Regions from separate parts of the Mesorhizobium sp. RCAM 06353 genome, predicted to be linked through region 1. Evidence: predicted binding sites of a transcription regulator. Region 1 holds the regulator's gene; each other region holds the start of a gene.

Evidence for each region. Region 1 encodes LexA, which represses DNA repair genes until DNA is damaged. Its sites were predicted from a motif close to TGTTCNNNNTGTGTTCNG; they were not measured.
Region 2: a site for LexA is predicted at 2,266-2,283, ahead of dinB (DNA polymerase IV). Genes of this name have one in related genera too.
Region 3: a site for LexA is predicted at 1,184-1,201, ahead of recA (recombinase RecA). Genes of this name have one in related genera too.

The regions. Positions count from the first base shown of each region.
Region 1 is NZ_CM185031.1:4,764,476-4,768,568, reverse strand. It holds gene kynU (kynureninase) at 1-104, opposite strand, end outside; gene AC56QX_RS22950 (GntR family transcriptional regulator) at 271-1,041, shown strand; gene lexA (transcriptional repressor LexA) at 1,420-2,157, shown strand; gene AC56QX_RS22940 (ComEC/Rec2 family competence protein) at 2,151-4,093, opposite strand, start outside.
Region 2 is NZ_CM185031.1:4,429,570-4,433,662, forward strand. It holds gene AC56QX_RS21315 (error-prone DNA polymerase) at 1-24, opposite strand, end outside; gene AC56QX_RS21320 (Y-family DNA polymerase) at 21-1,541, opposite strand; gene AC56QX_RS21325 (ImuA family protein) at 1,456-2,217, opposite strand; gene dinB (DNA polymerase IV) at 2,485-3,525, shown strand; gene ligD (DNA ligase D) at 3,538-4,093, opposite strand, start outside.
Region 3 is NZ_CM185031.1:5,299,135-5,303,227, reverse strand. It holds gene AC56QX_RS25750 (carbohydrate kinase family protein) at 33-977, opposite strand; gene recA (recombinase RecA) at 1,259-2,359, shown strand; gene alaS (alanine--tRNA ligase) at 2,619-4,093, shown strand, end outside.

The sequences.
Region 1 (4,093 bases):
AGATAGATCACGCCTTCCGGCAAAATGAACCGGTCGCGCATGGCACGCAGCGGATCCGCCGCATCCATGGCTTCGACTGCTGCGAGATCGAGCGTTGCATTCATGATCGATTGTCCTTCGCGCATAGGCGCGCCCAGATGAACACGTCAGGTGAAATCGGCTGGCCGATCATGGGCAGTCGGCCAGACCCTGTCAAACATTATATATAATTTACGCCATGGAAGGCTTTCATATATAATCGTTGGCGTGGCAGTCCAAGGATGAGACAAGATGCTGGACGAAGGACTCTCGAAGACGGAAGCGGCCTACAGGCTGCTGCGTCGCGATATCCTCACGACCCGTCTGCGGCCTGGCGCGCCGCTCAAGCTCAGCGCGCTGCGCAACAGCTATGGCATTGGCTGGACACCGTTGCGTGAAGCGCTGTCGCGACTGGAGGCGGAGCGCCTGGTGACTTCCATCAGCAATCGTGGCTTTGCCGTCGCCCCGGTTTCGCGCATCGAATTGGAAGACCTGTCGCGCGCCAGGTGTGTCGTCGAACTGCCACTGCTCCAGCAATCGATCGAGAAAGGTGGCCACGATTGGGAAAACGCCGTCGTCGCCGCGCATTACCGGTTGTCGCGTTGCAAGACTGCGGTCGACGATCCATCCGACGCAGTGGTCGACGAATGGGATGAAAAGCACGAGGCTTTCCACGCAGCCCTGCTCAGCGCGGCAGCATCGCCCTGGCTGCTGACTTTCCATTCCACGATCGCGGATCAGTTGCGTCGCCATCACCGTTTTCTCGTCCTGGCGCCAACGCTGCGGGCAGCCGCCGGCCTGCAGCATGGTTATGAGGAAGCCGTGGAAGCGTTGCGCCAGGCGGTCGCAATCGAACACCACACCGCGCTCATGGAAGCGGCGCTCGATCGCGACGTCGAGCGGGCAAAGGCACTGATGACGGCGCATATCGGCTACACGCTGCATGTCTATGTTCACAGCGAAGACAGCGGCACCAACACCTCCACCGCACGCGCCGGCAGCCTGAAATCGGTTTCCGGATGACGCTTGCGCGGCGTCCAGATCCCCGCGGCCTGTGTCCGCCCCGGAGCCAGTGATTGTTGGCGTTTTGATTTCGTTTCGTTCCGCCGGAAATGGCTCTATAAGCCATACAAATCCACCTCGCGAACGCCTTTGAAACGCCTGGTGCCAAAGCGCATCCAGGGGTAGGCCACAGGCTATTAACCAAAACGATTTCAATGCGCACGCCAGCGGCGGAGGTGGTCGATTGCCGTACGCAGCCAGGGGCAAAAAATTTCAGACATCTTAACAAATTCACTAAACTTTAAACGGTTGCAGAACACAACTGGAACAGATAGTGTTTGTTCTGGGTTTGTTTTTCGATTCTGGTTCAGACCTTTTGTTCAAGCCTTGGGGGCTGCCATGCTGACGCGTAAGCAACATGAACTCTTGATGTTCATTCATGAACGGCTGAAGGAAAGCGGCATTCCGCCCTCCTTCGACGAGATGAAGGAAGCGCTCGATCTCGCCTCCAAGTCAGGGATCCATCGCCTGATCACGGCGCTGGAGGAACGCGGTTTCATCCGCCGGCTGCCCAACCGTGCACGCGCGCTGGAAGTGCTGCGGCTGCCGGATTCGATAGCGCCCGGCCTCAACGCGGCAAAGAAATTCTCGCCAAGCGTCATCCAGGGCAGCCTCGGTCAGGGCGGCCTTGGCCGTCAGATCAAGCCGGCATCGTCGCGTTTGCCCGCGGCCGGCAATGACGACGATGTGGTTTCCGCCGTGTCGATCCCGGTGATGGGGCGTATCGCCGCCGGTGTGCCGATCGATGCCATCCAGCATCAGACGCATTCTATCTCGGTGCCGCCGGACATGATCATGGGTGGTGAGCACTATGCGCTGGAGGTCAAGGGCGACTCGATGATCGAGGCCGGCATCTTCGATGGCGATACCGTCATCATCCGCAACGCCGATACCGCCCAGCCTGGCGAGATCATCGTGGCGCTCGTGGATGAAGAGGAAGCGACGCTGAAGCGGTTTCGCCGCAAGGGTGCCTCGATCGCGCTTGAAGCCGCCAATCCGGCCTACGAGACGCGTATTTTCGGCCCCGACAGGGTCAAGGTACAAGGCAAGCTCGTCGGGCTGATCCGGCGCTACTGAGCAGGAGCGGCCGGCTTTTCGGGTTTGCGCCAGGGCAACAGCCCTCTCGCCTCACGTGAATATTTGCGCTGCGCATGCCAGGGCCGATACGGGCCATCCACCGCGAAGCTGACGATTGGCGGACCGGTCGCTGATTGGCGGTCGAAGAAGACAGCAGCACTGCCCTTGCGTGCGAGCTGCCGTTTGGTGACGACGAGAACAAGCGGATTGTGACAGGCGTCATAGCCCGTCGCGTCATTGACGACGATCAGGTCTGCGAAACCGCAGGCCTTCCATGTGTCCTTGCGATCTTCGACATACGCGATGATCGCGCCGGACGGGTGCCGGGCGAGACAGACGCCGTCCGTGCAATAGAACGGTGCTCCCGGCGGCAGGTTGACCGCATCGGCAATGTCGAATTGTCCCTCCGCCTTGTTGAACATCTCCGGCACGACGATGGTTTCGGAAGTCAGCGCGCGTTTCCAATTGTCGACGGTGAACTCGTTCGGGCGAGCCCGGCTGACCGCGAGTTCGCCGCCACCGATCGGCAGCGCGACCAGCCGCGCATCTTCCGAGATCAGCACATCCGGCGTGCGTGTAGCCGACACCGTCAACAGGCCGGCAAGCGCGAATGGCAGCGCTGCGAGCCGCAGCCAGGTCGTCGCCATCGTCGCGATAACCAGGGCGACGGTCACCAGCAGGACGGATTGCTGCGAGATCAGCCCGACCGCATCGACTGGAGAGCGTTCCGAAATCCACGCCGATATGGCGATCATCGCCGTCAGACCCTTGCCCATCAGGTAAAGGGATGGTGCATCCAATCCGAACGGCATCAGCAACGCGCTGGCAACGGCCAGGAACATCACGACCGACACGATCGGCATAACGGCTAGGTTGGCGAACAGGCTGAGCGGCGACACCCGCTGGAAATGCCAGATGGCAAACAGCGCCGTGGCGCAGCCGGCGATGATGGAGGTCATGGCCAATCCGCCCGTCGCCAGCAGAAATTTTCGCGTGAGAAAGCTCGGCAGGGATCGCTTTGGCGGTGGCGGTCTTGTCTTTCCCGCATGGTGATCCGCCCAACCGGCATAGGCGCCAACCAATGCCGCGGTCGCGGCGAACGACATCTGGAAGCTCGGGCCGACCACTTCGTGCGGCGACACCACGATGACGGCGATCGCCGAGATCGCCAGATTGCGCATGGTCAGCGCCGCGCGATCGAACAGGACGGCAATCAGCATCACCGCCAGCATGATGAAGCTGCGCTCGGCGGCAACGACGACGCCGGAAATGACGAGATAGGCGGCGATCGAGACCAGTGCTGCGGCAGCAGCGTATTTCTTCACCGGCCGCCGCGCGGAAAAATCCGGAAACAGCGCGAAGGCGCCGCGCAGCAGACCCATAATGGTGCCGGCGACAAGCGCCATATGCAGCCCGGAAATCGAGATGATGTGATAGATGCCGGTGCGCCGCATCGCTTCGTTGATGTCGTCGGGAATGCCCGCGCGGACACCAACGATCAGCGCTGCCGCGATCTCGCCTTCAGCACCGCCGACCGTGGCCCTGATATGGTCGGCGATCGCTTCGCGGGCGTTTTCAATCCCGGAGAAAAGCCGGGACGAGAGCGGCATCTCGCCGTCGTCGGCGGAGACAAGCTTGGGATTGCCGAGAAAGAAGCCGCTGCCGCCGATGCCGGCGAAATAGCTGTCGAAGGAGAAATCATAGCTGTCCGGCCGCACCGGACCAGTCGGCGGCAACAGTTTGGCGTAGCCGGTGACCAGGGAGCCGGCAGTCATTTCCGCCGGAATACTGCGTGCCGAAAGCCGGACCCTTTCCGGCGCATAGCGCAGTCTGGGCCGTGCGGTCGACGTCACGTCTATGGTCAGCCGAATGCGGCCGGTCTCCATCTGCTCCCGTGAGACCACGCGGCCGGTCAGTTCAGTCGATATTTCCGAAC
Region 2 (4,093 bases), 330 kb from region 1:
TTCGGCATAGCGCGGGGTGGTCATGCGAAGACCCCATGCATGAACCATTTGTGGGAGCCCGTTTCGGGATCCTCGCCATCGCCGGCGCGGTAGATCCAGAAGCGGTCTCCGGACTCGTCCTCCACCTGAAAATAGTCGCGCACCGCGATCACTTCGGCATCGCGCCGCCACCATTCGCCGAACACGCGTTCGGGACCATCGGCGCGCGTGACGCGGCGACGGATGCCGCGCCAACTGAACCAGACGGGCGGATGGTCTGGCAGCAGCGCCATCGTCTCGATGGGTTCGGGGTGCGTCAGCAGACGCGGCGGGCGGGGCCAGTCACCTGGCCAACTCGTCCCATCGTCCGGCGCATTCGGCGCGATGCGGCGGACCGAGCGTTCGGGCACGTCACTCTCGACCGGGGCAAAGCGGTAGAGCCGCTGCTCGCCAATACGGTTGGCAAGCACGTCGATGAGATCGGTGATGTCGGGCTCCGGCTCCTCGACCAGCGAGGAGATGATCTGCTTGGCTCCGAAGGGCTCGGCGAGGGTTGCGGTCAGCGCCATCAGTTCGATGCCGAAACCGGGATCGACAGTTTCGATGCGGCCGGTCAGGAGACGGGTCAGCCGTTTGACATCGCGAACTGGCACGGCGGTGCCGACGCGAATGGCCTCGATGCGGTTGTCGACGCGATGAAACAGCAGGTCCAGCCGGCGTGCGCCGAGCCCCTTGGCCTCAAGCGCCTCGCAGAGGGTTTCGACGAGCTTGCCGGTATAGCGGGCGATCGTCTCGGCGGCGCCGATCGGCTCGCCGAAGGCCCGACGCACCTCGATGAGTTCGGGAGAGCGGGCGGGCTCGAAGGGTTCGCTGCGCCGCCCCATGGCCTGGTCCAGGCGACGGCCGAGTTCGGGCCCGAAGCGAAGGGTGAGAGAGGCGCGCGGCGCCGCCTCGACTTCGCCCACCCGTTCGAACCCGAGCTTGAGCAGGCCTTCGACGATATCGTGGGAAAGCCGCAGGGCGCCGATCGGAAGACCGCGCATAATCGCCGGGGCTTGCCTCACTGGCACGATGAAGGTTGGCCGGTCGAGGAAGCGCGCGCAGGCATGAGCGGCCCCCCAGGTGTCCGCGACGGCGGCACGTGCCTCGATGCCGGACGCTGCCATGCGCGACACCAATCCCTCTAGCATGGCGTCCTCACCGCCATGCAGATGGTCGGCGCCCGTGGTGTCGATGATGAGGCCATCGGGCGGATCGGTGGCGACGATTGGCGCATAGCGCAGCGACCAGAGGGCCATTCTATCGAGAGCCTCGGCGTCGCCCGCCAGATCAAGATCGAAGCTCTGCAAGTTGGACACCAGCACCTGGGCCTTGCTCGCCGGCATGCCGATGCGCAGGCCCGCCGCGCGCGCCGCTGCGTCCGCGGCCAGCACGAGCCGCCGGTTTCCCTGTCGGCCGAGCATGACGATCGGGGTTTCAGCCGATGGCGCGGACTGGCCCATTGCGCGCCTTAGGCGATCGGTCGGCCAGGTCGGAAAATAGAGCGAGACGACCCTTGTCATCGCAGGCTTCCACTTCAAAATCGGCGCTTTCTCCAGCCCGCACCCGGATCAGCTCAAGCTGCCAGCGAGCGCGGTCGATGCCGGGGACCGGCAAAGGGCGGGAGGGCAGCGCGGTGACGCGCCAGCGGGTGACCGCGGCAGTTGGTTGTCCAAAATCGGTCGCCTCGGTCTGGCGCCGCCAGCGGCGGATGGCGATGCCGATGGCGCCGGAGGTTTCGGCGGCAAGTTGTAGTCGGCGGGAGGCGGTCATGGAGAGACGGGCGAGTTCGGCTACGACGGCCCCTAGGCCGCCATGACGAAGCCCTTCCTCGAAACAGGCGAGTACGGCGGCCTCGTCGCCGGCCTCGACATAGACGACGCGTCCGGGCAGCAGCCCGGCCTGGGCGAGGGCAGGGGCGAAGAGATCCTGCCGGGTGACGCACCACAGCACCTTGCCTTTGGCGCGCGCGGCAATGCCGGCGGCAAAGAGCGCCGCCGCCGCACCATCGATTGCCCCGTTCCGGCCACCGGCAACCTCGTGAAGCGCGCCGAGCGCCAGCCCGCCTCCCGGCAGGACCTTGTCGATCCCGGGAACACCGAAGGGAAGCGTCGCGCGGTTACGCGCCGGCCCGCCTTCGAGGCGCGCGATACGCTCGCGAAGCGCAGCGATAGCGGGGCTGGCGGCCGGCTGACCCATGAACGAACTACTCTCAAACACTCTTCCCAATGGATTTCGGGGCTGATATGTTCCTTATTTGTTCTCTTTGGTGCCTGAGAGTCAATCGGACTCGTCGCGTCGCTTCGAGAGTTGATCCCAGGCTGCACTCCGTCGAGTTGCGGTCTATCTTGAAATGCCGACAGGTGACGCAGGGACGACGAGGTGGGCGAGCGAGTTGACAGCGGCCTAGAAGCTGATGCGCCGAGGGTAGGCACGGCAATCCTTCGGAAGATCATCCATGTCGACATGGATGCCTTCTTTGCCTCGGTCGAACAGCGCGACAACCCGGAGCTGCGCGGCAAGCCGGTGGCAGTCGGCGGCTCGGCGGCGCGCGGTGTGGTGGCCGCTGCCAGCTATGAGGCCAGGAAGTTCGGCGTGCGATCAGCCATGCCCTCGATCACCGCGAAACGCAAATGTCCCGAACTGATCTTCGTACACCCACGCTTCGATGCGTACCGGGCCGTCTCCCAGCAGATCCACGCGATCTTTGCCGAGCACACGCCACTGATCGAGCCGCTTTCGCTCGACGAAGCCTATCTCGATGTCACCGACAATCTGCAAGGCATTCCGGTCGCCACGACGATCGCGGAAATGATCCGCGCGAAGATCAAGTCCGAGACCGGTCTGACGGCCTCGGCCGGCGTCAGCTACAACAAATTCCTGGCCAAGCTCGCCTCCGGCCAGAACAAGCCGGATGGGCTGTTCGTCATCACTCCGAAAATGGGGCCGGCTTTTGTCGAGGCATTGCCCGTGCGGAAGTTCCATGGCGTTGGCCCGGCGACTGCCGACAAAATGGCCCGGCTCGGCATCGAAACCGGCGCCGATCTGCGCGCACAGAGCTTGGCGTTCCTGGAGGAGAAGTTCGGGAAGGCAGGCCCCTACTATTACTGGATCGCTCGCGGCATCGACGAACGGCCGGTGCGGCCCGATCGCGAGCGCAAGTCTGTGGGGGCCGAGGACACCTTCGCGAGCGACCTGTTTGATCTCGAAAGTGCTCGCAAGGAGTTGGCGCCATTGGTCGCCAAGGTCTGGCGGTATTGCGAGGAAAGATCGATCCAGGGTCGCACGGTGACATTGAAGGTGAAATTCGCCGACTTCCAGCAGATCACGCGCAGCCGCACGATCGGAGGCGCCATCGAGGGCGAAGCCGACCTAGCGACCGTCAGCGGCACCCTCCTCGATCAGGTATTTCCTGTCAGCAAGGGGATCCGCCTGCTCGGGGTGACACTTTCAAATATAACCGGAACGCGAACCGAGGCCGATCGGCAGATGTCGCTGACGATCTAGGACTGGCTGCACCTATCGGACTGCTTTTCGGATCCGCTCTGTCAGCGTTTGTTCGACATCGAAATAGCCCTCCCAGGCGTCGGACTCCTGAGCCCGGGCGGCGGCAGTGAAAACGTCAAATGCGCTGGCACTCTTGAATGTCGGCAGCTCATCCCAAGTGACGGGTACGGCGCACGACGCACCGGACCGCGCGCGGGTCGACCACGGGCAAATCGCCGTGGCGCCCTGTCCATTGCGCAGATAGTCGATGAACATGCGGCCCTTGCGCCGCGCCTTGCTCATATTCGCGACGAAGCGGGACGGATCCGTGCGGGCCAGCAGTTCGGCGAAGTCCTGGCAGAAGTTCTTGACTGCTTCCCAGTCGGCCTCGGGCACGAGTGGCACGACCACATGCACGCCTTTGCCACCGGACAGCAGCGGCCAGGATCGAAGTCCGAGGGCCTCCAGCACGCCATGGATGTCGAGGGCCGCCTGCTTGACGTCGCCAAAGCCCAGGCCCTCATCGGGGTCGATGTCGAAGATTATTCGGTGCGGCAGGCTCGGCTGCTGGCGCAGGCTTCCCCAGACG
Region 3 (4,093 bases), 530 kb from region 1:
CGCTTCACTCAGGCACTATGAATTTGCCGGTCTCATGCCACTTCCCTGGCCTCCGGCACAAGGGCCAGCGCTTCAGTGAAGCTTGCTGCGCTGAAATCGGGAACGGCGTCGGCGCTTTCGATGGCTAGCGTCGCCGCCGCGACGCCGTCGCGCAAGGCCTGGCGCAAAGGGATGCCGCGCAGCAAGGCCGCGATCGTTGCACCCGCCAGTGCGTCGCCGGCACCGGTGACATCGGCAACCCTCCTCGGCGGCGGCGGCAGGATCGAGAAGGCGCCTGCTTCGTCGAAACCCAGCACCGGTGCGCTGCCCGCCGTCACGATGCCGCTGGCAAGGCCACTGCATCGCAACCCGTCGATGAGATCTCGGTCGGCGGCATCGGCATGCACGCCGGCCAGCGCGATGGCCTCTCGCCGGTTCATGAACAGCTGAGCCAGCGCGCCGAGCACCGGTATCAGCCGGATCACCTTGGCCGGCGAAATGGCAATGGCGAATACAGGTTTGCCGGCGGCAAGCGAAACCAGCCGCTCCAACGCTGCCGACGGCAGATTGGCGTCGCACAGGACGGCATCGGCGGCACTGATCGCCTCGCGGACCTTGGAGCGCCTCATCTGCTTGGGGAACGCCAGATCGTATAGCGCCATATCGGCAAAGCCCACGATCAGTTCGCCCTCGCGGTCAATCAGCGCCGTATAGCTCGGCGTCGTGCGGTCGAGGAACACGGCCGACAGATCGGCAATGCCTGCTTCCGCTATGGCGCGTGAAACCGTGTCGCCCGCCGCATCGCCGCCCCGCATCGAAAGCAGTGAAGCCGAGGCGCCGCGCCGCACCGTGCTGCGCAGCGCGTTGAAGACGCCGCCGCCGACATCCTCGCGCATCGTGCCCGGATTGGACGCGGCCGGCACATAACCGCCGGACACCTGGCCACGCCGGTCGATATGAGCGCCGCCCACGGCCAGTATTTTCTTGGATTTCACCATGCCGGCGATATGACCTTTGTTATTCCAGTCGCACAAGCGCTAGGCTGTGCGACGGAGCTTCGCATGCAAGGCAGCGATTCGGCGGATCGAAACAAGGAAGCCGTCTGGCCCAATGCGAGGTGCCTTCCTGTTCGATGATTTGGTACGAAAAAAGAACAAATCCGGATATTGTTTGTTTTTCAGATATTTGATCCCTCTTGCCAAACGAGAACAAAAAAGGTACAAAATGGCAGGGATTACGGATTGTCCGGCGTTCATTGACGACCAAGGGGTGATGTATCATGGCTCAGAATTCTTTGCGGCTTGTAGAGGATAAGGCAGTGGACAAATCAAAGGCTCTGGATGCGGCGCTGTCGCAAATCGAGCGGGCGTTCGGCAAGGGCTCAATCATGCGGCTCGGCGCGAACGAGCAGGTCGTCGAGATCGAAACGGTGCCGACCGGCTCGCTCGGCCTCGACATCGCGCTTGGCGTCGGTGGCCTGCCGCGCGGCCGTATCATCGAGATCTACGGGCCGGAAAGCTCGGGCAAGACGACGCTGGCGCTGCACACCGTGGCCGAAGCCCAGAAGAAGGGCGGCATCTGCGCCTTCGTCGACGCCGAACATGCGCTCGATCCGGTCTATGCCCGCAAGCTTGGCGTCGACCTTGAAAACCTGCTGATCTCGCAGCCCGACACCGGCGAGCAGGCGCTGGAGATCTGCGACACGCTGGTGCGTTCCGGCGCCATCGACGTGCTGGTGGTCGATTCGGTGGCGGCGCTGACGCCGCGTGCCGAAATCGAAGGCGAGATGGGCGATTCGCTACCGGGCCTGCAGGCCCGTCTGATGAGCCAGGCGCTGCGCAAGCTGACCGCTTCGATCTCGCGCTCCAACACCATGGTCATCTTCATCAACCAGATTCGCATGAAGATCGGCGTCATGTTCGGCTCGCCCGAAACCACCACCGGCGGCAATGCGCTGAAATTCTACGCTTCGGTGCGTCTCGACATCCGCCGCATCGGCTCGGTCAAGGACCGCGACGAGGTCGTCGGCAACCAGACCCGCGTCAAGGTGGTCAAGAACAAGCTGGCGCCGCCCTTCAAGGTGGTCGAGTTCGACATCATGTATGGCGAGGGCGTGTCCAAGACCGGCGAACTGGTCGACCTCGGCGTCAAGGCCGGCGTGGTCGAGAAGTCGGGCGCCTGGTTCTCGTACAATTCGCAGCGTCTCGGCCAGGGCCGCGAAAATGCAAAACTGTTCCTGCGCGACAATCCCGATACCGCGCGCGAGATCGAACTGGCGCTGAGGCAGAATGCCGGGCTGATCGCCGAGAAATTCCTCGAGAATGGTGGCTCCGAGGGCAGTGGCGACGACGGTTTCGAGGACGAAGCCGGCGCGATGTAGGGCAATTGCCGGAGTTCGGCCATAATCCCGGTCTATGATCTGTGGCTTAAGTAACTGAGTTCTGTAGTATCGCGTTCAAAACCGCCGGCCTTCGTGCCGGCGGTTTTCGTTTTTGGGGGACGGCAAGCTCGTCAGTTGGCCCAATTCCGTGTTTCTGGACAGGCTGGGGCGTGCCCGCTAAAAGGCCAAATCTATTTCTGCAAAGCAGAGACCAGTTTCCGCCGGCCGCGCCGGCGGTTTTCGCGAAAAGGCAGCAGTCATGAGTGGCGTGAACGAGATCCGGTCGACCTTTCTCGACTATTTCCGCAAGGAGGGCCACGAGGTCGTGGCCTCGAGCCCGCTCGTGCCGCGCAACGATCCGACATTGATGTTCACCAATGCCGGCATGGTGCAGTTCAAGAACGTCTTCACCGGGCTGGAGAAGCGGTCCTATTCGCGTGCCACCACCGCCCAGAAGAGCGTGCGCGCGGGCGGCAAGCACAACGACCTCGACAATGTCGGCTACACCGCTCGCCATCTGACCTTCTTCGAGATGCTCGGCAATTTTTCGTTCGGCGATTACTTCAAGGAGCGCGCCATCGAGCTTGCCTGGAATCTCATCACCAAGGAGTTCGGGCTGAACAAGGACAAGCTGCTGGTCACCGTCTATCACACGGACGACGAGGCGGCCGGCTTCTGGAAGAAAATCGCCGGCTTCTCGGACGATCGTATCATCCGCATCGCGACGTCGGACAATTTCTGGGCGATGGGCGACACCGGTCCCTGCGGTCCTTGCTCGGAGATCTTCATCGATCGTGGTGAGCACATCTGGGGCGGTCCTCCTGGCAGTCCCGAGGAAGACGGCGATCGCTTCCTCGAATTCTGGAACCTGGTGTTCATGCAATATGAACAGGTGACGAAGGAAGAGCGCGTCGACCTGCCGCGTCCGTCCATCGACACCGGCATGGGTCTGGAGCGCATGGCGTCCATCCTGCAAGGGGTGGAAAGCGTCTTCGAAACCGACCTGTTCCGGCATTTGATCGATGCGGCGTCCTCCGCGCTTGGCCGCGCTCCCGATGCGGAAACGGTGGCGTCCTACCGCGTCATTGCTGATCACCTGCGCTCGTCCTCCTTCCTGGTCGCCGACGGCGTGCTGCCGTCGAACGAAGGCCGCGGCTATGTGCTGCGCCGCATCATGCGTCGCGCGATGCGCCATGCGCAGTTGCTCGGTGCGAACGAGCCGCTGATGTGGAAGCTGGTGCCGGCGCTGGTACGCGAGATGGGCCAGGCCTATCCCGAACTGCTGCGCGGCGAACAGTTGATCACCGAGACGCTGAAGCTCGAGGAGACACGCTTCCGCAAGACCCTGGTGCGCGGCCTCGGCCTGCTCTCCGAGGCGACGGAAACGCTGCATGCCGGCGACATGCTGGACGGCGAGACGGCCTTCAAGCTCTATGACACCTACGGTTTCCCGCTCGACCTGACGCAAGACGCGCTGCGCCAGCGCAGCATCTCGGTCGATCTTGCCGGCTTCACCAACGCGATGGAGCAGCAGAAGGCCGAGGCACGCAAACATTGGACCGGGTCCGGCGAGGCTGCCACCGAGACCGTGTGGTTCTCCGTGCGCGAAAAGACCGGGGCCACCGAATTCCTCGGTTATGAAACCGAGCAAGCGGAAGGTCTGATCCAGGCGCTGGTCAAGGACGGCAAGACCGTCGACAGCGCCGGCAAGGGCGACGCCGTTGCCGTGGTCGT